One region of the Paenibacillus sp. J14 genome, then DNA from elsewhere that is predicted to be linked to it. Evidence: predicted binding sites of a transcription regulator. Region 1 holds the regulator's gene; the other holds the start of a gene.
The links. The regulator LexA, encoded in region 1, represses DNA repair genes until DNA is damaged. The targets are predictions, from matches to a motif close to CGAACATATGTTCG.
Positions count from the first base shown of each region.

Region 2: M891_RS0100210 (ImmA/IrrE family metallo-endopeptidase) is a predicted target of LexA. The motif match lies at 10,176-10,189, and genes of this name have one in related genera.

Region 1 is NZ_JADQ01000003.1:10,663-23,083, reverse strand. It holds gene rnz (ribonuclease Z) at 1-777, opposite strand, end outside; gene metH (methionine synthase) at 877-4,320, opposite strand; gene M891_RS0101540 (FixH family protein) at 4,594-5,010, opposite strand; gene M891_RS0101535 (HAD family hydrolase) at 5,075-5,872, opposite strand; gene M891_RS0101530 (hypothetical protein) at 5,918-6,448, opposite strand; gene M891_RS24795 (DUF896 domain-containing protein) at 6,461-6,634, opposite strand; gene M891_RS0101520 (LysM peptidoglycan-binding domain-containing protein) at 6,812-7,105, opposite strand; gene lexA (transcriptional repressor LexA) at 7,387-8,013, shown strand; gene M891_RS25490 (hypothetical protein) at 8,130-8,285, opposite strand; gene glnA (type I glutamate--ammonia ligase) at 8,440-9,777, opposite strand; gene M891_RS0101500 (MerR family transcriptional regulator) at 9,801-10,211, opposite strand; gene M891_RS0101495 (methionine gamma-lyase family protein) at 10,294-11,547, opposite strand; gene hflX (GTPase HflX) at 11,566-12,421, opposite strand, start outside.
Region 2 is NZ_JADQ01000001.1:45,066-57,486, forward strand. It holds gene M891_RS0100170 (glycoside hydrolase family 27 protein) at 1-487, opposite strand, end outside; gene M891_RS0100175 (AraC family transcriptional regulator) at 601-1,482, opposite strand; gene M891_RS0100180 (catalase) at 1,781-3,379, opposite strand; gene M891_RS22950 (glycoside hydrolase family 27 protein) at 3,743-5,392, shown strand; gene M891_RS24500 (S-layer homology domain-containing protein) at 5,400-6,689, shown strand; gene M891_RS0100195 (glycoside hydrolase family 43 protein) at 6,747-7,727, opposite strand; gene M891_RS0100200 (oxalate decarboxylase family bicupin) at 8,016-9,179, shown strand; gene M891_RS0100205 (hypothetical protein) at 9,164-9,553, opposite strand; gene M891_RS0100210 (ImmA/IrrE family metallo-endopeptidase) at 9,557-10,156, opposite strand; gene M891_RS0100215 (helix-turn-helix domain-containing protein) at 10,278-10,634, opposite strand; gene M891_RS0100225 (hypothetical protein) at 10,926-11,213, shown strand; gene M891_RS0100235 (peptidoglycan recognition protein family protein) at 11,642-12,421, shown strand, end outside.

The sequences.
Region 1 (12,421 bases):
TTCCTTCGCAGCAGTCGCCGCTTGCTTCGCCGTACTGTGGTGATAGTCGTGGGCCGTCTTCGCTAGTTCATGCAAGAAAGTTGCCTCATGAACCAACATATCCGCGTTTTGAGCCAAAGTTAACACAGAATCACACGGCCGCGTATCGCCTAGGATAGTGACAATCCGGCCAGCCTTCGGCATCCCCAGCACATCCTTGGCATGAACCGTCTCGCCATTTGGCGCAACCACACTTTCCCCGCGTTTGAGCTTGCCGTACAGCGGGCCTGGACGAATGCCGCAACGCTCCAGCACAGCGGAGTCCAGCTTACCAGGCAAATCTTTTTCGATTACTCGATACCCGTAACTGTCAATCCGGTGCTCTAGCAGCGCCGCTTCAACCCGGAACGAATCGTCCTCGAACAGGACACCGCCCTGGTGCTCCACCAGCTCGAGCTTATAGTTAATCCGCGATTCGCTAAGCGACAGCGTCGTTTCAACGAATTTTTTCAGGCCTTTGGGACCGTATATGACGAGAGGTGTATCCCCGCCCTGATAGGCACGGCTCGAAATGAGCCCAGGCAAGCCAAACAAATGATCACCATGCAAATGGGTGATGAAAATATATTCCAACTTGCTTAATTTCAGCGGTGAACGCAGGATCTGATGCTGAGTGCCTTCACCGCAATCGAACAGCCAGAGCGAACGGCGTTCCTCCAGCAGACGCAACGCCACTGAAGTCACGTTCCGTTCCAAGGACGGTACCCCTGCATTCGTCCCTAAAAAGTAAAGTTCCATGCCATTTCGTCCTTTACGCTAGAATGATACATCGATACACGTACAGATTGCCAAAACCCTCCGAATCTCGGAGGGTTTTGCAAAGGTTGCATGACGGGCTTAGTTCCCGGCTTTGTCCACATTGAAATATTGCGCTTCAGGGTGTGCAAAGACCATCGCTGAGACGGATGCCTCCGGCTCCATCATGAAGCCCTCCGTCAACGTGACACCAATGTCTTCCGGATGCATCAAGTCAAACAGCAGCTGCTGATCTTCGAGGTCCGGGCAGGCCGGATAACCAAACGAGACGCGAATCCCTTGATAACGCGCTCCATGCCGCTGTTTCATCGTCATATTCGCCGGATCCGGGAAGCCCCAAGTATCCCGCATAATATGGTGAACCCGCTCCGCCAGCGCTTCAGCCAGCTCCAGCGCTACCGCCTGCAGCACATGGGAGCGCAGATACTCGCCTTCATTCTTCCATTTCTCGGACAATTCTCGAACGCCTTGCCCTGCCGTTACAACCAGGAAACCAACGTAATCCATTTGCCCGCTGTCCACGGACTTCAGGAAATCCGCCAAACACAGGTAAGGCTCGACCTTCTGGCGAGGGAAGCTGAATCGCTTGAGCACCTTGCCAGGTTCAGCCGGATCATAGATCAGAATATCGTTACCGGATGATTGTGCCGGGAAGAACCGATACATCGCCTGCGTGCGGATGATGCCGTCTGTGACCGCTTCGAGCAGGATTTGATCCACCGTCTCCTTCAGTTGAACTGCCTTTGTCTCACCTGCCGCCAGCTGCTGCTCCACAGAACCGCGGAGTCCTAGGTGATGACCTAACAGCATCTGCATGTTGATATAAGGCGTAATGTGACCAATCGGATAATCACGCAGGACGTGACGCTCCAGATCCGGTGGAGTAAATACCGGCGCATCGGTAGAAATCTTGGAACGCTCCACTCGTGTAAGCTCCGGCAGCGGCTCAGCAACGGCTACAGCGCTATCCGCTTCTTTCTCCGCTTCTACTTCCAGGCGAATTTGCTCCCGAGCGACCGGATCCATCAGCTTGTTGGCCAAATCGAGACCATCCATTGCGTCTTTGGCATACAAGACCAAGCCGTCGTACTCTGGCCGAATCCGCGTTTTGGTAAATTTGCGGGTGAGCGCCGCTCCGCCTACAAGGATCGGGACGTCGATGCCGGCATTCCGCAAATCCTGTGCCGTTGTGACCATTTGCTGAGCCGATTTCACCAGCAGACCGGAGAGTCCGATCGCATCCGCTTTCTCCTCCCGATACGCTTCGATAATGCGTTCCGGTGGTACTTTTATGCCCAAATTCACAATTTGGTAACCGTTATTGGACAGAATGATCTCAACCAGGTTTTTGCCGATATCATGAACATCGCCCTTCACCGTTGCCAACAGAATTTTCCCTTTTACGCTGGTTTCATTCTTCTCCATAAACGGTTCCAGGTACGCTACCGATGCCTTCATTACTTCGGCACTTTGCAATACCTCGGCAACGATCAATTCATTGTTATTAAATAACCGGCCCACCTCTTCCATCCCTGCCATCAGCGGGCCATTAATAATTTCCAGGGCGGTATACTTTTTAAGCGCCTCATCAAGATCAGGAATTAACCCTTCCTTGGTTCCTTCTACAACATAGGAAGCCAACCGTTCCTCCAGCGTGAGCTGAGTGGTAGTTACGGCCTTCTCTACCTTCTTGTTCCGGAAAGCTGCTACGAAGGCGGCCAGCGTTTCATCATTCGTATTATAGATCAGTTCTTCCGCCAGACGACGCTCCTCTTCCGGAATTTTTGCATAGCGCTCCAGCTTCTCCGTATTCACGATCGCATAATCCAGTCCTGCTTTGGTGCATTCATACAGGAAAACAGAGTTCAAAACCTCGCGGCCGGCTTCAGGCAAACCAAACGAGACGTTACTGATGCCCAACACCGTATGAACTTTTGGTAATGCCTCTTTGATCAGGCGGATCCCTTCGATCGTCTCCTTGGCCGAACCAATGTACTGCTCATCCCCTGTCCCTACAGGGAATACGAGCGGATCGAAGATGATATCTTCCGGTTGCAGACCATATTTGTTTACGAGCAGATCATAGGAACGCTTAGCAACCTCAAGCTTATCCTCCCGCGTGATCGCTTGCCCGCGTTCATCAATCGTACCTACGACCACAGCCGCACCGTATTTATGAATCAACGGCGTGACGCGCTCGAACTTCTCTTCGCCGTCCTCTAAGTTAATCGAGTTAATAATCGATTTGCCCTGACAATATTGTAGAGCAATATCCAGCACCTTCGGATCGGTCGTGTCAATCATCAGCGGGACTTTGACTTTCTTGACCACCAATTCCAGGAACTTCTTGATATCCTCCGCTTCATCCCGGTCCGGATCCTGGACGCACACGTCGACAACCTGTGCTCCGTTCTTCACTTGCGCCCGAGCGATTTCCGATGCTTCTTCGTATTTGCCCTCCACGATCAGCCGTTTAAACTTGCGTGATCCCAAAACGTTTGTTCGCTCTCCGACCAAGTAAGGTCGGTTTGCTGATTCGATATAAACCGGCTCAATACCGGAAAGTGCCGGCAAATGGCTGCCGTTCAGCTCACGCGGCCGGTAATCCTTCAGCTTGTTCGCTAATGCAGCGATATGAGCAGGCGTCGTACCGCAGCACCCGCCGGCAATATTCAGCCAACCTTGCTCGGCAAAAGCAGACATCTTCTGGGCAAGCGAATCCGGGGACTCATGGTAAGTGCCGTTTTCGTCCGGTAAACCGGCATTAGGGTGACAGCTTACCGCTGCTTTCGCTAGTCCAGACAAAGTGCGGATATGGTCACGCATGAACTCTGGTCCCGTTGCGCAGTTAAGTCCAATGGAGATCGGATTCAGATGTTCGAGCGAGATATAGAAGGCTTCGATATTTTGACCCGCCAGCGTTGTCCCCATCGGCTCGATGGTGCCGGAGATCATCAGAGGCAACGTGGTTCCAGTCTCGGTAAAAGCCCGTTTAATTCCGATACTCCCGGCTTTTACGTTCAGTGTATCCTGTGAAGTTTCCAGCATCAGCGCATCAACACCAGCTTCGATTAACGCCGTAGCTTGTTCCGCATAGCTGGCCGTCAACTCATCGAACGTCACGCCGCCAGTAACGGATAAGGTCTTGGTTGTGGGTCCCAGGATGCCTACCACGTAGCGTGGATGATCCGGAGTACTGTATTTTTCCGCTGCTTCAATCGCCAGCTTGGCCGCAGCCAAATTGATTTCACGTGCCTTATGCGGAATATCATATTCAGCCAGCACGACAGATGTCGCACCGAACGTATTCGTTTCTATCAAATCAGCACCTGCCGCGAGATACTTCTCGTGGATGCCACGGATCACATCCGGACGGGTGAGCACGAGCATTTCGTTACAGCCGTCCAGCTCTTCACCGCCGAAGTCGGCTGGAGTCAGGTTTTCCTGCTGAATCATGGTGCCCATGGCGCCATCGAGGATCAATATTCGTTCTTTCATTCTGTCGAGCAGGCTTGGTTTACTCATGTCATGTCCCTCCCGTAAAACGTTAAGTTATAGTTTAACAGAATAAAGCGTTGAAGAAAAGAGAGTTCCGTGAAATCTCCAAGTGAAACACTTCATTCAAGATCTTGTTATCCTATCGGTCATCCCCGAATTAAAATCCGAACAACGCTACAAATCTTTTCTTTTAAAGTTCGGAAATTCGCCTTATCAGGAGGATCAATTTAATAGAAAAGCCGCCTTCTCCAAATGGAGAACAGCAGCTCCTTTAACAAAAGCACCGATTCAGTTGTCAGCTTATTCCACCGTGAATTGCTTCGAAGGCATGGAGTGCTGATCGCGAGCCGTAACATGGGAAATCACTTCATAGGTTCCAGGTTCCTTAAAGGTATGCTCCAGCACATAGGTTCCGTTGCCGGCACTCTTCACTTGGACTTGATTGTGCTTTGCGTTATCGTCATCTGTATTCCAAAATTCGAACATAACTTCCTTCGCATCATCCACGTTCTCGCCGTTGTGGGTTACTTTGGCTGTAAACGTCACCGGTTCACCGGCCTTAGCTGCAGCTGGTGTTACGTCCAGCTCAACTTGAATCGGCTGCAGTGCCGCTTCTTCCGCTGAAGCAGACGATGATTCACTACGGCTGCATCCAGCGACAACAATGAGCGCAAGAACGATGGCAACAAGCAGCCCCGTTTTTCCCTTGATTCGCATTCAGATTTCCCCCTTCCACCGCCTAAGAATACCTTACTTCTGATTCACTACAAGCCAACTTGAGTTATGCCAACTTCGCTAAGAGGTCATGAAGTTCGGACAAATGCTTGATCTCATAATCCGGTACGATCTCACCGGTAAGTGTTTTGCCGTCTCGATTAATCCAAACGGCGGTCATACCAACACTTAGCGCACCTTTGATATCCGTCGTCAGCTTATCACCAACCATGATTCCTTCATTCGGTTCGATCCCTAACCGTTCTAAGGCGTGGCGGAAAATGGATGGATCGGGTTTGCCCTTACCGAAGTTTCCGGAGATCACAATCTCATCGAAAAAAGGCGCCAGCTCAGGCACACCATCCAGCTTCTCCTGCTGTAAGGCTGGACATCCGTTCGTAAGTAACAGCAGCTTCACCTTGCCTTGCAATTCCTTCAACACTTGAAAAGTCTCCTCGTATACATGAGGACGGGCACGCCGTTCGCGGCCAAACTGTTCTGCCAGTTCACCGGACAGTTCCTCGTCATCAACGCCAAGCGCAAGCAGACCGCGCCGCCAGGATTCCTTACGATAGGTTGGAGCTAACTGCTCCAACTGGCGGAATTCCGGTTGTTCTCCAGCAGAGAATGTCGCCCATAACCCTTCAAACGGATTGATTCCAATCATCGTTGTGAAAGGATACGTTTCATAGGATTCATACAACCCCCGAGCTTCCCGGCGTACAGCTTCTTCCAATTGATCGGGGTTTAATCCATCAATTTTCGCCGCAGCGCGTTCACACGTTGCAGCAAAAGCTTCCTTTACGCTTCGCTCATCCCAGAGCAGCGTGTCATCCAGGTCAAAACATACCGCCTTGATTGTCATTCGTCCCAACCTCTCCATTCCTATCGCAAGTGTATTGTATAAGGTTTATTCCTTCACCAGCTTCACATGATGGGTATCAGCATACAACTGCAGGCGTGCAGCCATTGCTTCCGTGTCAAAACGGTTACGGGTGCGGTAGAACACCCACTTCGGTTCCCGCGTCTTCGGTTCAATGACGATTTTGTTCCGGCTCACTTTGATCTTGCTGATGTTACCCGCATCCAACATCCGATCGCGGTTGAACTTCGAAGTGTACAACGAGCTCTTATTCACGCGCAAATAAGGCTTGCGCAGGAAAATCACCAGAGCCAGCACGAAATACAAAAAGATCGTTGCCCAGAACAATACCGAATTCACTTCCTCGGTATTCCCGATCAACCCGACCACGGCATACAGCAGCGCTAACAGAACCAAGGCGGTAGGCAAAATGAAGTTCCGCCCTTTAAATACGTCGCCTTCCCCATTTGCTCCAAGTGAAGTACGAGGGTTGCGCGTCCCTTGTCCGACATTGGAACCTTTGCCTTTCTTGTACATTCTTCGTTGATTGCGTTCTACTTTTCGGTCAAACGACCCCATACCTGTTCCTCCCTATTTATCTACAATCTCGATCGACTCGAGCTGTTGCCGAAAATTTCTGCGAACGTTTTGCAGATACGTTTCCCGAAGCTGGGCTCTTTCCAAGAGTTCGTCTTGCGTTAACCCTTCTTGTTTCGCTTTTCGAGCCAGCTCGTTAATCCGCTTAACCAAAGCATCAATATCCATAAATCCACCTGCTTCTTTGATATACTATGCTACCCATGATGTCTCACAGGGCATTAATTCTTACTTTGACATGAGAAAAAGAGCTTGTCAAGGCGCGGCAACCCCTGCCGTAATACCTTAAGACAAGCTCTGTTCGAATACATTGATAAACCTGTGAATTATTTTTTAACGTATGAATTATCTACTGGGCAACATCAACGTATCGCCAGCTTGAATCGCACTGCTGCTCAACCCGTTAGTCCGGATCAGCTTCTGAACATAGACCCTTGTGTCCAGTCCTTGTGGCTTATGTGCTACAGCAATTTCCCACAACGTATCTCCTGGCATAACCACGACATATTCCGGCCGATACGTTCCGTCAGCGTTGTCTGTGGAAGCAGCAAAGGCTTGTACCATTCCAGTACATGTGATGCTGAGGATGATTAAAAGCAGGACGATTTTGGACAATCTACTCTTAAGGAAGACATTCATATGTAGACTTCTCTTCACCGGACGACGAAAAGAAGGTTGTTCATAGATGCTTTGATAAGAACTATATTTCAACATTTCACCATCACTCCAAACAAGTGTTCTGTTTTACATGTATTCAATATAACACGAACATTTGTTTGATTCAATAGGTTTTTCGAACAGTTGTTCTTATTTTTTTAAAGTAGTTCTCTTCTCCTAAACTATTTAGAACTAATGTTTGTACGAACGGAAGTTCTATGTTATAATTTTTCCAAACGTTACTAAATGGGGTTGATCCGTAAATGTCAAAGGTATCGAGCCGGCAACAGGCTATTCTTGAGTTTATTCGCAACGAAGTACGCGCTAAGGGATATCCTCCTTCGGTCCGGGAGATCGGTGAAGCCGTCGGATTGGCTTCCAGTTCTACTGTTCACGGCCATTTAGACCGTCTGGAGAAGAAAGGATTTATCCGCCGCGACCCAACGAAACCGCGCGCCATTGAATTATTGGGTCAAGAGGAATCGGAGAATTACAATTTATTTGCACACAGCGTGACCCGCGTTCCGATTGTTGGGAAGGTTACCGCGGGCGTGCCGATCACAGCGACAGAGAATATTGAAGATTATTTTCCGTTGCCAGAGCACTACGCAGCGGAAGGGGATGTCTTTATGCTTTCCGTGGTTGGCGACAGCATGATCGAAGCTGGAATACATAACGGGGATTATGTGATCGTCCGCCAGCAGCAGACGGCGAACAACGGAGATATCGTTGTGGCCATGACGGAGGATGACGAAGCAACGGTTAAGACGTTCTATAAAGAAAGTGACCATATTCGCCTACAGCCGGAGAATTCAACGATGGAACCGCTTCGTTTGAAGCATGTAACCATTTTGGGCAAGGTCATCGGCTTGTTCCGCGACCTGCACTAATTTGAAATCTTCCCTTTCGTAGGCCACATAAGATAAGGAAACCGAACAGGACGAAGCGATGCAGTGACTTCCGCTTCGTCCTGTTTACTTTATGGGGAACTTGATGACTTCCCCTCTTACTCCCATTCGAGGTCTAAGAAGCTCATGGAATTATAGCCGTTCTTCTCCCGGCGCCCGCGCGTACCCCACCCTAGCCCCGAACGCTCTGTGATCCACCACTGCTTTAACCGATAGCGACGACGTTGGTATCTTTTTAGTTCGGTTACTGTCATCTGCATGAACCTCCTTATACCTATAAGTTGTCCCAATTCGAGTGAAATCATGGCATTGTTTCGAAATCCAAAAGCTGTAATTCATTCGTCTTCACCATAAAAAAAGCCAGCCCCTGCTTGAAATGCCGGGAGCTGGCTTGGCTGTGAACCCTGATTAATACAGCGTCATATATTGATCGCGTTCCCATTGGTGAACTTGGGTCCGGAAAATATCCCATTCGATCTCTTTCAATTCGTAGAAGTGAGTTAATGCGTGATCTCCCAGCGCTTCGCTGATGATTTCGCTGCGGAGCAATTCGCCGAGCGCTTCCTTCAAGTCGGATGGAAGACTTGGGATGCCTTCCTCTACCCGCTCTTCTTCGGACATCACATAGATGTTGCGATCAACCGGATCAACCAACGGAAGCTCTTTCTTAATTCCATCCAGTCCGGCTTTCAACATCACAGCCAGAGCCAAGTATGGGTTAGCAGCTGGGTCCGGGTTACGCACTTCGATCCGTGTGCTGAGACCACGGGAAGCCGGAATCCGAATCATTGGGCTGCGGTTGCTCGAAGACCAAGCCACATAGCAAGGAGCTTCATACCCAGGTACGAGACGTTTGTAGGAGTTTACGGTTGGATTCGTGATCGCTGCAAATGCGCGGGCATGCTTCAGAATACCGGCCATATAATGACGCGCTTCTTTGCTCAAGCCCAATTCATCACTTTCGTCATAGAAAGCATTGACATTGCCTTTGAACAGCGATTGGTGACAGTGCATCCCGGAGCCATTTACGCCAAACAGCGGCTTCGGCATAAACGTTGCATGGAGCCCATGTTGACGAGCAATCGTCTTAACGACCAGCTTGAACGTTTGGATTTGGTCAGCTGCTTTGATTGCATCAGCATATTTAAAGTCGATTTCATGCTGACCTGGTGCCACTTCGTGGTGAGAAGCTTCGATTTCAAAGCCCATTTCCTCCAGGGTCAATACGATTTCGCGGCGGCAGTTCTCGCCCAAATCCGTAGGAGCCAAGTCGAAGTATCCGCCTTGGTCGTTCAATTCGGTTGTAGGGTTGCCTTTATCATCGGTTTTGAACAGGAAGAATTCCGGTTCTGGACCAACGTTCATTGAAGTGTACCCCATTTCCTCAGCTTCCTTGAGCGCACGTTTCAGAATCGCGCGTGGATCGCCGGCAAACGGAGTGCCGTCAGGCATGTATACATCACAAATCAAACGTGCAACGCGATCCTCGGTCACCCAAGGGAAGATCACCCAAGTGTCCAGATCCGGGTAGAGATACATATCGGATTCCTCGATGCGGACATACCCTTCAATGGAAGAACCGTCAAACATCATTTTGTTATCCAATGCTTTCTCCAACTGGCTGACTGGGATTTCTACATTCTTGATCGTTCCCAGCAAATCCGTGAATTGCAAACGGATAAAGCGTACATTTTCTTCCTTAGCAATCCGCAAAATATCTTCTTTGGTGTATTGCTTGTTACTCACCCTAACCTCTCCCAACGTTTAGATTATTTTTTGAAAAACCGAGACAACTCACCTTGGAGCAAAGAAACTTGTCCCGGTTTGCTCCCTGACACCAGTTGCTGCTTCAACATCCGGTAGATCTGGGAATCTGTCATTTCCTTTCGCTTCTCTTCCGTGTCCTTCGTGATGACTGTCGCATCCTGGGACTCCCGAGACATCGGATTCATAACCTGCTTGATTCCCGCGATATTGACACCCTTGTCGATGAGACTCTTGATTTCCAGTAACCGCTCGACGTCATTCAGAGAAAACATCCGCTGATTTCCCGAGGTACGTGCGGGTACGATTAATTCATGTTGCTCGTAATATCTTATTTGTCTTGCCGTTAAATCCGTAAGTTTCATGACGATACCAATAGGAAACAAGGCCATATTTCTGCGAATTTCCTCACTCATCGCTATCAACCTTCCAGTTAGATTATCATGACCTTATCATATGTTAGTTATCCTAACATGTCAATAGATATGTTAGGATAACTTACAACAAGTTGCGGTCTTTCATCGTCTGAAGTGCGGTGAGCAGGCCAAATTTAACATGGGAATACGTTAAACCACCTTGCATATACGCGATATATGGCGCACGGATCGGAGCATCGGCAGACAATTCCAGGCTCCCTCCCTGGATAAATGTCCCGGCCGCCATGATCACCGGGTGGTCATAGCCCGGCATATCCCAAGGTTCGGGCACTACGTGGCCGTCCACAGCAGCTGCCCGTTGAATCCCCTGAACAAATGCTATTAATTGCTCTGGGGCGTCAAAGGCAATCGCCTGGATGAGATCGGTACGCCGATCCTGCCAAGCCGGCCGGCTTCGGAATCCTGCCCGCTCAAACAATGCTGCAGCCAGGATAGAGCCTTTAACGGCTTGTCCGACGATCGTTGGAGCCAGAAACAAACCTTGATAAATGCCTCGCGTCGTTCCCAGCATCGCTCCCACCTCGCTGCCAATGCCCGGTGCAGTTAACCGGTAAGATGCGAGAGTGACCAGATCCTGCCTTCCGCAAATGTATCCACCGGTTTCTGCCAAGCCGCCTCCCGGATTTTTAATCAGCGAACCAGCCATCAAATCGACACCAACCTGTGTTGGTTCCTGTTCCTCGGTAAATTCACCATAACAGTTGTCTACAAAGACGATCAGATCCGGCTTGATTGCTTTCACTTGGGCAACCATCTCACCGATCTGCTCAACGGAAAAGGAATCCCTCCAATCGTAGCCGCGCGAGCGCTGAATCCCAATGACTTTGGTCTTATTGGAAATTTTGGTCTTCACGGTGTCCCAGTCGACTGTGCCGTCAGCCAGCAATGCAGCTTCGTGATACCGGATACCATAGTCCTGCAACGAGCCGCTGCCGTCACCCGGCGTTCCAATCACTTTATGTAGTGTATCATATGGACGCCCCGTAATATAGAGCAGTTCGTCCCCGGGACGCAAGACCCCGAACAACGCTGTAGCGATTGTATGCGTGCCGGAAGCGAAATGCGGCCTTACCAGTGCGGCCTCCGCTCCAAAAACGTCCGCATAAACCAGGTCCAAAACTTCACGACCCCGATCATTATAAGCATAACCGGTGGAACCGGCAAAGTGAAAATCGCTGACTTGATGACGTTGAAAAGCTTCGATAACCTTCCATTGGTTGTGATCGACGATCCGGTCGACCTCCCGGAACCGGCTTTCCACCTGACGTTCAGCGGCTTCCAGCCAATGTACGATTTCTTCCGAAAATACTGCCATTGTTACGTAATCTCTCCCTTAATCTATTCCATCGTTTGTCGTGTTATCCTCAGGGGCTTCTTGCTGTGGAATGAGAAAAGGAGCTAAACGATAACCGTACTTCTCGAAATCGGCTTGATTCACATCAATTTCGTAAATGAGGTCTTCGTCGTCGATCTGCTTGTCCACTACTTCGCCAATTCGGTATAACACAGAAGCGAGATCCCCGCGTTCTGCAGGAATCCGATACGACTTGGTGCCGCCGGACAGCTTGCGCTGTACGGCTTCGCGAACCGCAGCCAAGTCGCGTTCATCAAACGCGGATATCTTTAAATAACCCTCGCCCGCCGGCAGCATCTCCAGCTGCTCCGGTGGACAAAGATCTTTCTTATTAAACAACATGATTTGCGGCTTTCCCCCAGCTCCCAAATCATTTAAAATCCGATCCACGACCTCGATTTGCTCCTCACGCATCGGGGATGAGGCATCCACGACGTGGAGAATCAGGTCCGCTTCGTTCACCTCTTCCAGAGTGGCACGAAAGGCAGCAACTAGGTCGTGCGGCAGATTTTGAATAAATCCGACCGTATCGGTCAGCACCACTTCTTTGCGACCCGGCAACGGGAACAACCGGGTGGTCGGATCCAGCGTTGCGAACAGCCGGTTTTCCACGAAGACATCCGCTGAGGTTAACGCCTTAAGCAGTGTAGACTTTCCCGCGTTGGTGTAACCTACCAGGGCAATTTGCACTACACCGCTCTCCTTCCGGCGCGCTCGATGCAGTTGCCGATGTCTTGTGACTTCCTCCAGCTGACGTTTTAATTCACCGATCCGCCGGCGGATATGGCGGCGATCCGTTTCCAGCTGGCTTTCCCCGGGGCCCCGCGTACCAATC
Region 2 (12,421 bases), on a different contig from region 1:
AGGCCTGCGCCCCTTCTTTGGAGGCATCCACACCGTACATATCGGTATTCCAGGGACAGATCGAATTGGGATGTGCAATATCACGTGCGGTTGCGGTCGTCCCCAAGATCGGTGTGGCGGCGTGAACGGCTTGCCGCGGAATGCCGCGCATGATATGAATGCCGAATCGCAGCCCGAGGCTATGCACATAATCCGCTAACGGCTTGAAGCCTTGGCCGCCGGCCGCAGAGGGGAAGCGATTCTCGGCAGGCATCAGCCGGGAATAGCCGTCCATCACAAGCGGAACAAACGGCCGATATTGAGACGAAAGGGCTCCTGGTTCATACCATTGAATATCCACGGTGATATAGTTCCAACCAAAGTCTTTCAGATGCTTGGCCATGTATTCCGCATTGCCCCGAATCTCTTCTTCCGTCACAGCTGCGCCGTAGCAGTCCCAACTATTCCAACCTAGCGGTGGAGTTGGGGCAATCTGCTGATGGTTCATTTGCAAAACTCCTTTACGGATGGATCTTTATTGCTCTTGTTAGGTTCATCTTACCTAAAGGAGTTTTGCTATATCTATAGTAACTTTGCGATATGAATAGCAAAATATTGCGTTTAATCGAAGAATAGCTTGCGATAGACCAGACTTTCGCCCCCGCTGCGGAACTCTCCTGGGGTGAGCCCGGTCAAACGGCGGAAGGCCTTAATGAAGTAACTTCCGCTGGAATAACCTACCCGCTCAGCAATGGTCTCAATGCTAAGTGACGTACCGCGAAGCAGGTCCATCGCTTTTTCGGTGCGGACACGGGTCAGATAAGCGCCTGGCGTAAGACCTGTACTGTCCGAAAACCGGCGGATCAAGTGGTACTTGGACAAGCCAACATGCTCGGAGAGCTGATCGATGCTGATCATCTGCGCATAGTTGCTCTCCATCAACTCGGCGGCGCGTTTGACGCTTTCCGGCCAGTTCTCTTTATTTTTCTGCGACGTAACCTGCATTCTGGCTAATTCCGTGACGAACTGGTAAACGCAAGATGAGGCGATGTAGGGATCGGTGATCCGACCTGCTCCCGCATCAGTGATGATCATACGCGCCAACCGCACCGGTGTGGAGTCTTCGGGAAGATAAGGAACTGCTCCGGCTTCGCTGAGGAATTTTCGCCATAAGGGAAGTACCACATTCGGCCGAAACAGCAGGAACAGGAACTCCCAAGGCGCCGAAGCTTCTTGCGGATAATAATAGCGATGGGAACTTGGAATTTCGGCGAGGAACGCTTGTCCGGCGGTAACGCGGTGAGAGCAATCACCCAGCTCAAAGACCCCTTCTCCGGAGAACGTATATTGGAATAGGAGCAAAGGTCCGTCCGTTCGCTCTAATCCGTCCCAGTGATAAGAAGGATCAGTGATAGAGTCATAGCCGGCGGCAAACAACACGCACAGCGGAAGCTCTTGGTCTTCAGCGAACCGGAAACCGTAAGTTCCCCTTGTCATGTCCATAGGGATCCTCCTTCAACCATGTAAAGATGAATATCGCATCCCATAGATTGGAACGATAAGGCCATTATCCCATAAGTTTAAAGGAGAAAACATAAGGACAACTGGAATATGGGGACAAAACGCTCCTGTCGGCGGGGGAAAACACTGGTGATCCCAAGCGGTTTGCTTGCAGGGCTGCCGCGCGCTGAAGCCTAGCAAGCTGCGGGAGACCTTTACGCCGCTGCGGCTGGATTTGCTGGGCTGCGGCGAGTCATAAAGAACCTGCGATTGCCCACAAGGCCCTCGCAGGTTTTGTTCATTAATACCGATCGGACTCGTGCCCCATCCCTTTGGCTTTATCCATCGCTTGATCTGCGTCCGCCGTGCTGGTATGCTTGCCTGCGGCTCCCATTTCCCGCTTGGCCGCTTCAAGCCCTTCCTTTACGCGTCTTCCATACTCTTCGTCAGCTTGGGTAAAGTAGCTGATCCACGTTTCCTGTATTTTAGGACTGCACACCTTCAGATTGTTCACCAAATTGGAAATCAGCTCGTTTTTCTCCACATCATCAAACTTGCGGTAGGTCTCGCCGGCTTGAGCGAAATCGTTGGTGCGTTCGATCTTCCGTCGAACCAGATTGGCGTCGTAATGCGGCTCATGGTCTTTGCCTCGTTTGTCCGCTTCTTTCAGGCCTTCTTTCGTTGACGGTTCATAATCGACATGCGGGTTCGTGCCCGGATTGTGGACGACCCGATAGTCCATTTGCCCACCGCGTTGGTTCGTGGCAACCTTCGTTTTTGGCGCATTGATGGGAAGTTGCAAATAGTTTGTCCCCACGCGGTAACGCTGCGTATCCGAGTAAGAGAAGGTCCGCCCTTGCAGCAGCTTGTCATCGGAGAAATCCAGCCCGTCCACCAGCACGCCGGTCCCAAACGCCGCTTGCTCTACCTCGGCAAAATAATTCTCCGGATTGCGATTCAGCACCATTTTGCCAACCGGCAGAAACGGAAATTTCTCGGGATCCCACAGCTTGGTGGGGTCCAGCGGATCGAAGTCCAGCTCCGGATGGTCGTCATCGTTCATGATCTGCACGCACAGCTCCCACTCCGGATAATCACCGCGCTCGATCGCCTCATACAAATCTTGCGTGGCATGGTTATAGTTGGTCTTCTGGATCTCGTCGGCCTCGTGCTGCAGCAGGTTTTTGATCCCTTGCTTCGGCTCCCAATGGTATTTGACCAGTACGGCTTCTCCATCTTTATTGACCCATTTATACGTGTTGACCCCTGAACCCTGCATCTGACGGTAGTTTGCCGGGATGCCCCAAGGCGAGAACAGGAAAGTCACCATATGTGTCGATTCCGGCGTTTGCGACAGGAAGTCGAACATTCGCTCCGGGTCCGGCAGCTTGCTGACTGGATCGGGCTTGAAGGAATGCACCATATCCGGGAACTTCAACGGATCACGGATAAAAAAGATCTTCAGGTTGTTGCCCACCAAATCCCAGTTGCCATCCTCCGTATAAAATTTCACCGCAAATCCGCGCGGATCGCGGAGCGTTTCGGGGGATTCCCCGCCGCCGATCACGGTTGAGAAGCGGACGAACACCGGCGTCCGTTTTCCGGCCTCCTGAAACAGCTTGGCCCGGGTATATTTCGCAATCGGCTCGTCCCCGACTTTGCCGTAAGCTTCAAAATAACCATGAGCCCCGGCCCCCCGCGCGTGTACCACTCGTTCCGGAATACGTTCCCGGTCGAAATGGGTGATTTTCTCGAGGAAATGATAGTTCTCCAAGGTGGTTGGCCCCCGGCTTCCTACGGTCCGGACGTTCTGATTGTCCGTGATGGGGTGACCCTGACGGTCCGTTAAAATATGTTCGGCTTCCGTTGATTCGTAGTTTGTTCCAGCTTGGCTATCCACAACATGACCTCCAATGATTGATATGGGGATAGCGTGTACCGTGAACGGAGTAAATATACATTTAATGGAAATATAGGGAACGATATATGGGAAATTGTCCCTTGCCCGAAAAAATGGTTGCTGAGATCCGCTGGATGCTCCATCGAAATCAGGAGGAAGTGTACGCCAAACGAAGAGATGTACCTAGGCGAAGCCGGCACGTTCATGAGATCATTTCATCGGACAGATATGTAAGCGCTACCAAGATAATTTAATCGCAGAAAGGGGGAGGGCACCGAACTTCAATGAATCACAGAATCACTGAATCATTGAACCACCAACCGTCCAACAGGGACCACAATATCTACCAAAGGAGATGAATTGATGATCCGTTTGCTGCAAAAGACGTTGGTTTGCTGGTTAGCGGCGGCGCTGACTCTAGTGCCCTTTGCTTATTTTGGCACGGAGAGCAAGGTGGCCCATGCCGCCGATAACGGCCTGGCATTGAAGCCTTATATGGGTTGGAGCAGCTACAGCCTGCAGGTGTACGACGGGCCGGAGGGAAATTGGACCTCGGAAGCGAAGCTGAAGATGATCTCCGATGCCATGCGCGAGAAGCTGCAAGCCCACGGGTACGAATACATCAACATCGACGCAGGCTGGAACGGCAGCATGGACGAATACGGCCGGCCGCTTCCAAGTGAAACGTTGTATCCTAACGGTTTTGAGAATTTGGTGGACTATATCCATAATAATGGACAGAAGGTCGGGATCTATTTGATTCCCGGTTTGTCCAAAGAAGCTTACGAGAAGAACCTGCCGATTTACGGCACGGAATACCATATGCAGGACATCGCCGCTCAGCCGCTTCGACCAGCGGACTATTGGGATATCGATTACAAAATCGACTTCTCCAAGCCGGGGGCGCAGGAATATGTGAACTCCATCGCGGATCTGATCGCCTCCTGGGGCGTTGACTTCGTGAAGTTCGACAGCGTGACTCCCGGGTCTGGCCATAACGACCTATCGATCGACGCGCGGGATGACGTAAAGGCCTGGTCGATGGCGTTGTCCAAGCACGGAATATGGCTGGAACTGTCCTGGGCGCTGGACCACAACTACGTAGACTTCTGGAAAAAATACGCCAATGGCTGGCGCGTCAATTGGGATGTGGAGGCGTATGACCGCAACATTGGGATGACCCAATGGTCGAACATCGCCCGGTTGTTCCCGGATGCTGCCTTGTGGTGGCGTGACGCTGGCCCCGGCGGTTGGAACGATTTCGACTCGCTTAACATTGGGAACGGGCAGACGTCCGGCTTGACCCGAGACGAGCGGCAGACCGCGGCAACGCTGTGGGCGATTGCCTGTGCGCAATTTTACACCGGCGACGATTTAACTAACCTGGACAGCTATGGTCTGGAGCTGTTGACGAATGATGAGGTGATCGCCGTCAACCAAGCCGGCCGCCCGGCACATCCCGTATCGATGGCAACCAATCAACAGGTGTGGTACGCCAATAATGGGGATGGCACATACACGGTGGCTTTGTTTAATCTGGGCACCAAAGGCGCATCCATGAATGTGAAGTGGAGCGACATCGGTTTGGACGGCGCTGCTTCGGTCCGCGATTTGTGGGCCCATAAGGAGCTTGGCGATGATGCAACCGGAATGACCAACATTTATTTGGAGCCGCATGCTTCGCGTTTGTTCAAGGTTACAGCCAAGAACGGAACCTCCAAAGTGAATGATGACGACACAGGCGTGAAATATACCGGAAGCTGGACGCGCAACGGCGGTAAAGAGCTGGTACAGGATGCCCAAGATTTGAACGTCATGATTATGGAGTCTTCCGATGCAACGAATCCAATTGCGCCAGAAGTGAGCAACTTGGTGGAAAGCTTAGAGCAAGCGGCGCCCGAGTCCGTCGTTGAGACGGGAGAGCATTGGGTGATCTATATCGACGCCGCCAACAACGCCAACCAATCCGACGAACCCGCCTTCGCCTCCATCTGGACCGTCAACGCCGCCTAGCCGTCCAGTGGAACCGGAAATTATCCGCGATCCATCCAGTCCTATCCCGGTCGACATCGTTCGGACGACCGCAGCTGATGGCTCGAAGCAGGATGAAATCAAGTTGACGGCCGATGCTAAGCTTCGGGAAGCGATTAACAAATTGGCGGAAGAAGGCGCCGCTTCGCTGAGTCTGATGATCCCGGATGCGAAGGATGAAGTGAGCACCATCAAGATTTCGCTTGCCCGCGACGTCATTTCCTTGCTCACGGGGCGTGGACTTGACTTGCAATTTCGAACCGTAAACGGGGAGATCACGATTCCGGCAGCTTCCTTGCAGGGGGCAAGCGGTGATGTGACGATGACGATCCAGCCGGTAAAAGCAGCCGCCCAAACCAAGGAAATCGAAGGGCGCGCGAACCAGGCTGAGGTTGTGCTTACGGCTACAGGAGGTAATGAAGTTACAATTATCGGCCGCCCGGTTCAAATCGAGACGAATTTACAAAACCGGGAGGTCGAGCTTGTTCTGCCGTTAACGGGGATGGCAGATGAAGTAGACCCGACTAAACTCGGGGTCTATGTCGAACATTCCGGCGGAACAACGGAGTTCCTGACGGGGGAAGTTGTTCCGTTAGCCAACGGCAAAGGGTTGAAATTCACCGTCGATCATTTCAGCACCTTTGCTTTAGTGAAGTCGGACGTAGCGTTAACCTCTATGCATAAGGCTTATATCAGCGGTTACCCCGGTGGTTTGTTTAAACCGGAGAACCCGATCACTCGCGCGGAGATGGCCGCCATGTTAGTTAAAACGGTGGAAATGAAGGAAGCGGGCCAAGCAATTCGCTTCAGCGATGTTCCGGCAGGTCATTGGGCCGTTGAGGCGATTGCCAAAGCGTACAGAATGGGCTTGATGCAAGGCTATGCCGATGGCAGCTTCAAGCCGGAAAAGCCCGTCACACGGGCGGAAATTACGGCGATCGCCGTGAAGTTGATGAAGTCGGCTGCAGGGCAGCGAGGCGCAGGCTTCTCGGACACTGCCGGTCATTGGGCGGAGCAGGCGATCCTAGCGGCTCAAGCGGCGGGTATCGTCAGCGGATATGCTGACGGCTCGTTCCGGCCAACGGCTTTGGTCACACGGGCCGAGGCTGTGACGGTGTTGAACCGCGCATTGGAGCGGGGGCCGCTGTTTGGCGGAGCCGACGTACTTCCGGTGTGGCGTGACGTTCCGCAGACGCATTGGGCATTCTATGAGATTGCGGAAGCATCGACAGAGCACACCGCGATGCCGAGAGCAGAAGGCGGAGAACAGCTGAAATGAAATAAAAGAGGAGCGCCACCCGGCTTGCTTCAGCCGATGGGCGCTCCTTCTTGGTGCTTATTTATATGGATCGATGGTTTGGATGGTGCCGTCCGGATTGTAATGCAGCTCAGTATATTTAACGCTGCGTTTGTGGTTCACACCGCCGGACAGCGAGCTGTCATGGTAGAACAGGTACCATTTATCTTGGAATTGCACGATCGAATGGTGAGTGGTCCAGCCGATGACTGGCTCCAGGATTTTACCTTTAAATACGAAAGGACCTTGCGGGTTCTTACTGATCGCATAAACCAGCGTATGGGTCGTTCCGGTGGAGTAGGACAAGTAGTAATACCCGTTGTACTTGTGCACCCATGGCCCTTCGAAATAACGGCGCTCCTCATCTTTGGCTAACAGCGGATTGCCATCCTCATCCACAATCGAGATTTCCTGCGGTTCGGATTTGAAGGTCAGCATATCGTCGCTCAGCTCGGCGAAGCGTGGTCCAAGCGCCGGTGCATTTGGTGCCGGGCCTTCTGCGTCCGGATTGAAGGTGCCGGTTTGCCATTTCTCCAGTTGGCCGCCCCAAAGTCCGCCGAAATACATGTAGGCACGATTGTCGTCATCCACGAGAACAGCCGGATCAATGCTGAAGCTGCCTGGAATATAGTTTTCTTCCGCCTTGAAAGGCCCGGCAGGCGAAGAGCTGGTCGCTACGCCGATACGGAAAATGCCATCTTTGTCCCGCGCAGGGAAGTAGAGATAGTAAGTATTGTTCTTATAAGCCGCATCCGGAGCCCACATTTGCTTGCTGGCCCATGGGACGTCGCGCACATGCAGGACTTCACCGTGATCGACGCATGGAGAGTTGAAGTCGTCCAGCGACAGGACATGGTAGTCCTCCATGGCGTATTGGTCACCGTTGTCGTTGTCTGGACCGTCATGATCGATGTCATGGGATGGATAAATATAGATCTTGCCTTCATACACATGGGCAGATGGGTCTGCCGTATAAATGTGAGTTACAAGTGGTTCATTCGGACGTACAGGTTTTTCCACAAGGATTCCCCTTTACCTAGTTAGTTTGTTGACTAAACTTACTAACTTTAATTATACAGAAGCTTAGGCAACTATCAAGCACTTAACGTTATTTTCTCCGAAATCGTCGATTTTTATGGGAAAAGTGGAAATGAATCACTACATATTTTTGCTCATACGGGAATAGGTTCACTGTGTAAATAAGTTTTGGTAAAAATTAGCAGCAACATGTCCAGATAGGAGTGATGGTGAATGTCGGATCATTTGGATTCATCTGATTCCAGGCAGCCGGAGAATCAAGCTGGCGCGATGTCGTCGATCCCTCAGCCGATACGGGCTGACGGCGCCGGGGCTACCGATACAGGCCCGCGTGACGTCATGCGGGATCGCGAGAATCCCGATATGCTGGTTCCTCCAGTGACCGATAACGGATTGATTCCGAATTTGAAGTTTTCTTTTTCGGATACGCATATGCAGTTGAACCATGGGGGATGGTCCCGGGAAATTACGGTTCGGGAGCTGCCCATCGCCACGACGCTGGCGGGGGTCAATATGCGTCTGACGCCGGGGGGAGTGCGGGAACTGCATTGGCACCAGCAGGCAGAATGGTCGTTTATGATTTCGGGCAGTGCCCGGGTTACAGCGGTGGATCAGGACGGGAGGAACTTTATCGCCGATGTGGGCGTGGGGGATTTGTGGTATTTTCCACCGGGGATTCCCCATTCGATTCAAGGGCTGGAGGAAGGCTGCGAGTTTCTGCTTGTGTTCGATGACGGGAATTTCTCTGACCTCAATACGTTGACGATCTCCGACTGGTTTGCCCATACGCCCAAAGAGGTGCTTGCTGCGAATTTTGGCGTGCCTGAAAAGGCGTTCGACCATATCCCGAAAGAGCAGGTGTATATTTATCAGGACCGTGTTCCGGGGCCGATCGACACGCAAAGGATTGAATCGCCGTACGGCGAAATTCCTCTCAGCTTCAAGCACAGCCTGCTGGCCCAAGAGCCGATTCGAACGCCGGGCGGGACGGTACGGATCGCGGATTCGCGGAACTTCCCCATTTCCAAGACGATTGCGGCTGCCCTTGTGGAAATTAAGCCTGGTGCAATGCGAGAGCTGCATTGGCACCCCAACAATGATGAATGGCAATATTATTTGTCCGGGAAAGGACGGATGACCGTATTTGCCGGTAACGGCGCTGCCCGTACCTTTAACGTCAGAGCAGGGGATGTAGGGTATGTACCGTTTGCCTATGGCCACTATATCCAGAATACCGGCGACCGCAGCATCTGGTTCCTGGAGATGTTCCGCAGTGACCGATTTGCGGATGTGTCGCTCAATCAATGGATGGCGCTGACGCCGCATCAGCTGGTGGAGAGCAATCTGAATGTCGGGCCGCTGCTGATGGACGCGCTGCGCAAGCAAAAATGGCCGGTTGTCAAATACGACCATCCCAATCAACCGATGACATAGCCTAGAATTTCTTCGACTTCGTCCATCTGCAACACCAGGCGCTGGATGTCCGAGGGATCGCCGCAGCGGGCAGCAATTTGCGGCAGGCGGATGCCCAGCAGCTGTTGCGATGGATGGGAGTGCGATGTGTCCGGTGCGCCAGCTGAGATTTGATCTGATGGCTCCTGTTCCAGCTTAGGTCGAACGAGGTCTTCCAGCAGGACAGATACGCAGGGCAGGTCGCCAAAATCCTCGGGAGCAAACGGCTCAAACGGTCCCGAAACCGGGATATACAGCGTTTCCGACCAATCCACATCCCCTGGCTGGAGATCCACAATTAACTGCAGCGGACGGATCGAGTCCGTATAATAATCGCAATATGCCGCAATCCGCATTCTTTACCGCCCTCCTCGACTTCCGATTTGTCGTTCCAGCTGGGACAGTACCCGCCGGGTTTCCGGCGACCAGCTCTGCTCCGCTTCGCGCTGGCGGCGGGTTGCCTCCTGGGCAGCTGCGATGAGGCTGCCCTGCAGCACCCGCCGTTGGATTTGGTCCAACCGCTGCTCCGCCAGCTCCGGGGGAACCTGGAACTGTTCGGCAATGTAAGCCACCGCTTCGCTGCGATGATCCGGCACCGGCAGCTTGGCGAACATATAGAAAGGAATGGCGGCATACAGCACAAACTGCTCAGCTTCGGTCTCTTGGGCATGCATGAACAGCTCGGTCATCCGCCGCTGATCTCCAGCATGGCGCAGCACATGGCAAAGTTCATGGAAGAAGACGACCCGGGTCTGATCCGCCTGCATCATTTTGTTCAGGAAAATCACATTCTCCTCATTGTCCGAAAAGGACGGGTGATTCCCGTAGACTAACCCGATCCCGAAGGCTTCGGCGATGCGGTCGATGTCGAGATCGGCGGGGGACGAGATCCCGTGATTCAGATATTTGGTATTCATCCATTGCTCCAGATGAGTCTCGCGATAATAGGCGTACAACATTCAAGTCACCTCTTGGATAAGAATGTATGTTCGGTCTATAGTCCGAAATAAGGGCCCTTAGGATCAGGGCCGTTGTAGTTGTCTTGTTGACTTTATATGTAACTCGTTATCTTCGAATAATTTAGCCTTTCGTTTCGTCTCCGTCCAGCAGCTTCTTCTTCTGCTCCCGATATGCTTTCAGAGCTGCCTCCATCATGGCGATTTCATCCGCCGTATACGCTTCAGGTCCTCCGAAAAAAGACAAACTCATGCCTTTCCCCACTGCTGAAGACGGGTCGTTGGTCCGGCCTAGTAAATAATCGGCACTGGTATCCAGAGCGTCAACGATTTTACGCAGCACCTCCGGATCCGGCTTGCGGTCGTTGGTCTCATACCGAGACAGTTGCACGACCGAAATTTCGGCTTGGGAGGCGAGGTCTTTTTGCGTGAGCTGACGTAGTTCACGAAGATATTTGATTCGTTCGCCTAGCGTTTGCATGGTTACTCCTCTTCCTAACCGTTTCATTTAGTGTAGCACAAGTTGCCAAATTGGTAAAGAGAAGGCGGTAAGGATGGGAATTTTTTATATTACCAAATCGGTAATCATATGGCTTGACATTACCAAAATGGCAACATATAATCAGGTTGCGGTTACCAAATTGGTAAAAAAGAGGGTGGAAAACACTCTATCCAAACTTTTCTTGGACAAGCTCAATTGAAGATAAGGAAGATAGGGATTTCCAAAATGGTAATAAACTTCGCTTAAAGAAACTTAAGAGAGGTGAGATTTATGGACATGACTGCACTAACTTCGATCACATCGGCCTTAGCGGCAATTAGTGGGATAGCATTAGGCTGGGCCGGGCGCTCGAAAGCGATGCGGAGGGAAGCTGAGGAAGCGGCTGAAGCTGAGGCGATGAGACGAACAGAGATCGTAAATCTCAAGAGACTCATTGACGACATGAAAATCGAGCAGAAGCTTCAAGGCCAGCGATTTGAAGCCTTCTCCGAGCGGCTAACCCGCGTCGAAGAGTCAGCAAAACAAGCCCATAAACGGATCGATCGGCTGGAGGAATAAGCTCTTGGGTATGATTGAGGTATATGGAAGAGTATGCTAAGATAACAATAGAAACAAGGAGGCTGCGCCACAGCCTCCCCGGTACAACACTTGGGTGGGAAACCTCCAAATGTACTTCAGAGAATAACCCGCACCTCGGCGCTAACCTGGGCGGGTTATTTTCGTTTATTCAGATAAGTAAGCAGTGCAAGGACAAACATGCCTAGCATGATCACTTCCGAAAACGAAAATTGCATACGCATCACCTCCCATCCGGAGGCGATACTGTCCCACCCAAGTTCAGTTGTACATGCTAAATTATACCAGAGTCTGCTAAATCATCGCAGGCTCTTTTGTTTTATGATGAAAATCCTAGAATCGTACTCACAAGCGCACAAGCGAAGGGGATACCTTGACGAATAGCATAAATGGAAGGGGTGAAATCGCTTATGGATGCACAAAAATACCGGATTGAAAGGCGATACATTGCAAAGCGGCCTAACGTCCGACCAGGGACGAGGTTGACGACGGGAACCCCGGAGTTTTTTGTGGCGCATGACACGGGGAATCCGGGGGCTACGGCGGACAACCACTATGCCTATTTCAACGCGCTGAAGGATCGTACGGCCTCGGCCCATGTGTTTATCGATGATACAAAAATTCTTGAAATTATCCCGACAGGCACTGGCTCGGATCCTGCGGAAAAAGCTTGGCACGTGCTGTACAACGTGACGACGGACAACGATTTATTTGGCTATGATGCCAACGATGCGGCCATCGGGGTGGAATTTTGTTACGGCGGGCGCATAAAATTTACGGAAGCGTACAAGCGGTATGTCTGGTATCTGGCTTATTGCTGTTACAAATGGAACAAGAACCCTTACGTCTTTATTCCATCTCACAGGCAACTCGATCCCGCGCGAAGACAGGATCCTGATAAAGCTCTGGCTACAGGCGGGAAAACGATGAACCGATTGCTGGACGATATCTCAGCCGAACTCAAGACCATGCGTACAACTAGCCCGACGTCAAACTCAAATACATCGTTTACGCCATTGCCCGCTTCCATCGCACAGTCGCTGATCGACAACTACGTTTCTCCTGCATGGTTTGCTTCACGTGCCAAAGGGGACCAAGTTGGCATGACGCATTTTCACAATTTAGCGAACAATCTACGGGTGGCCTCAGGCATTCCATTAGCCTCTTCGTCCACTCCCGGCCCATTGATT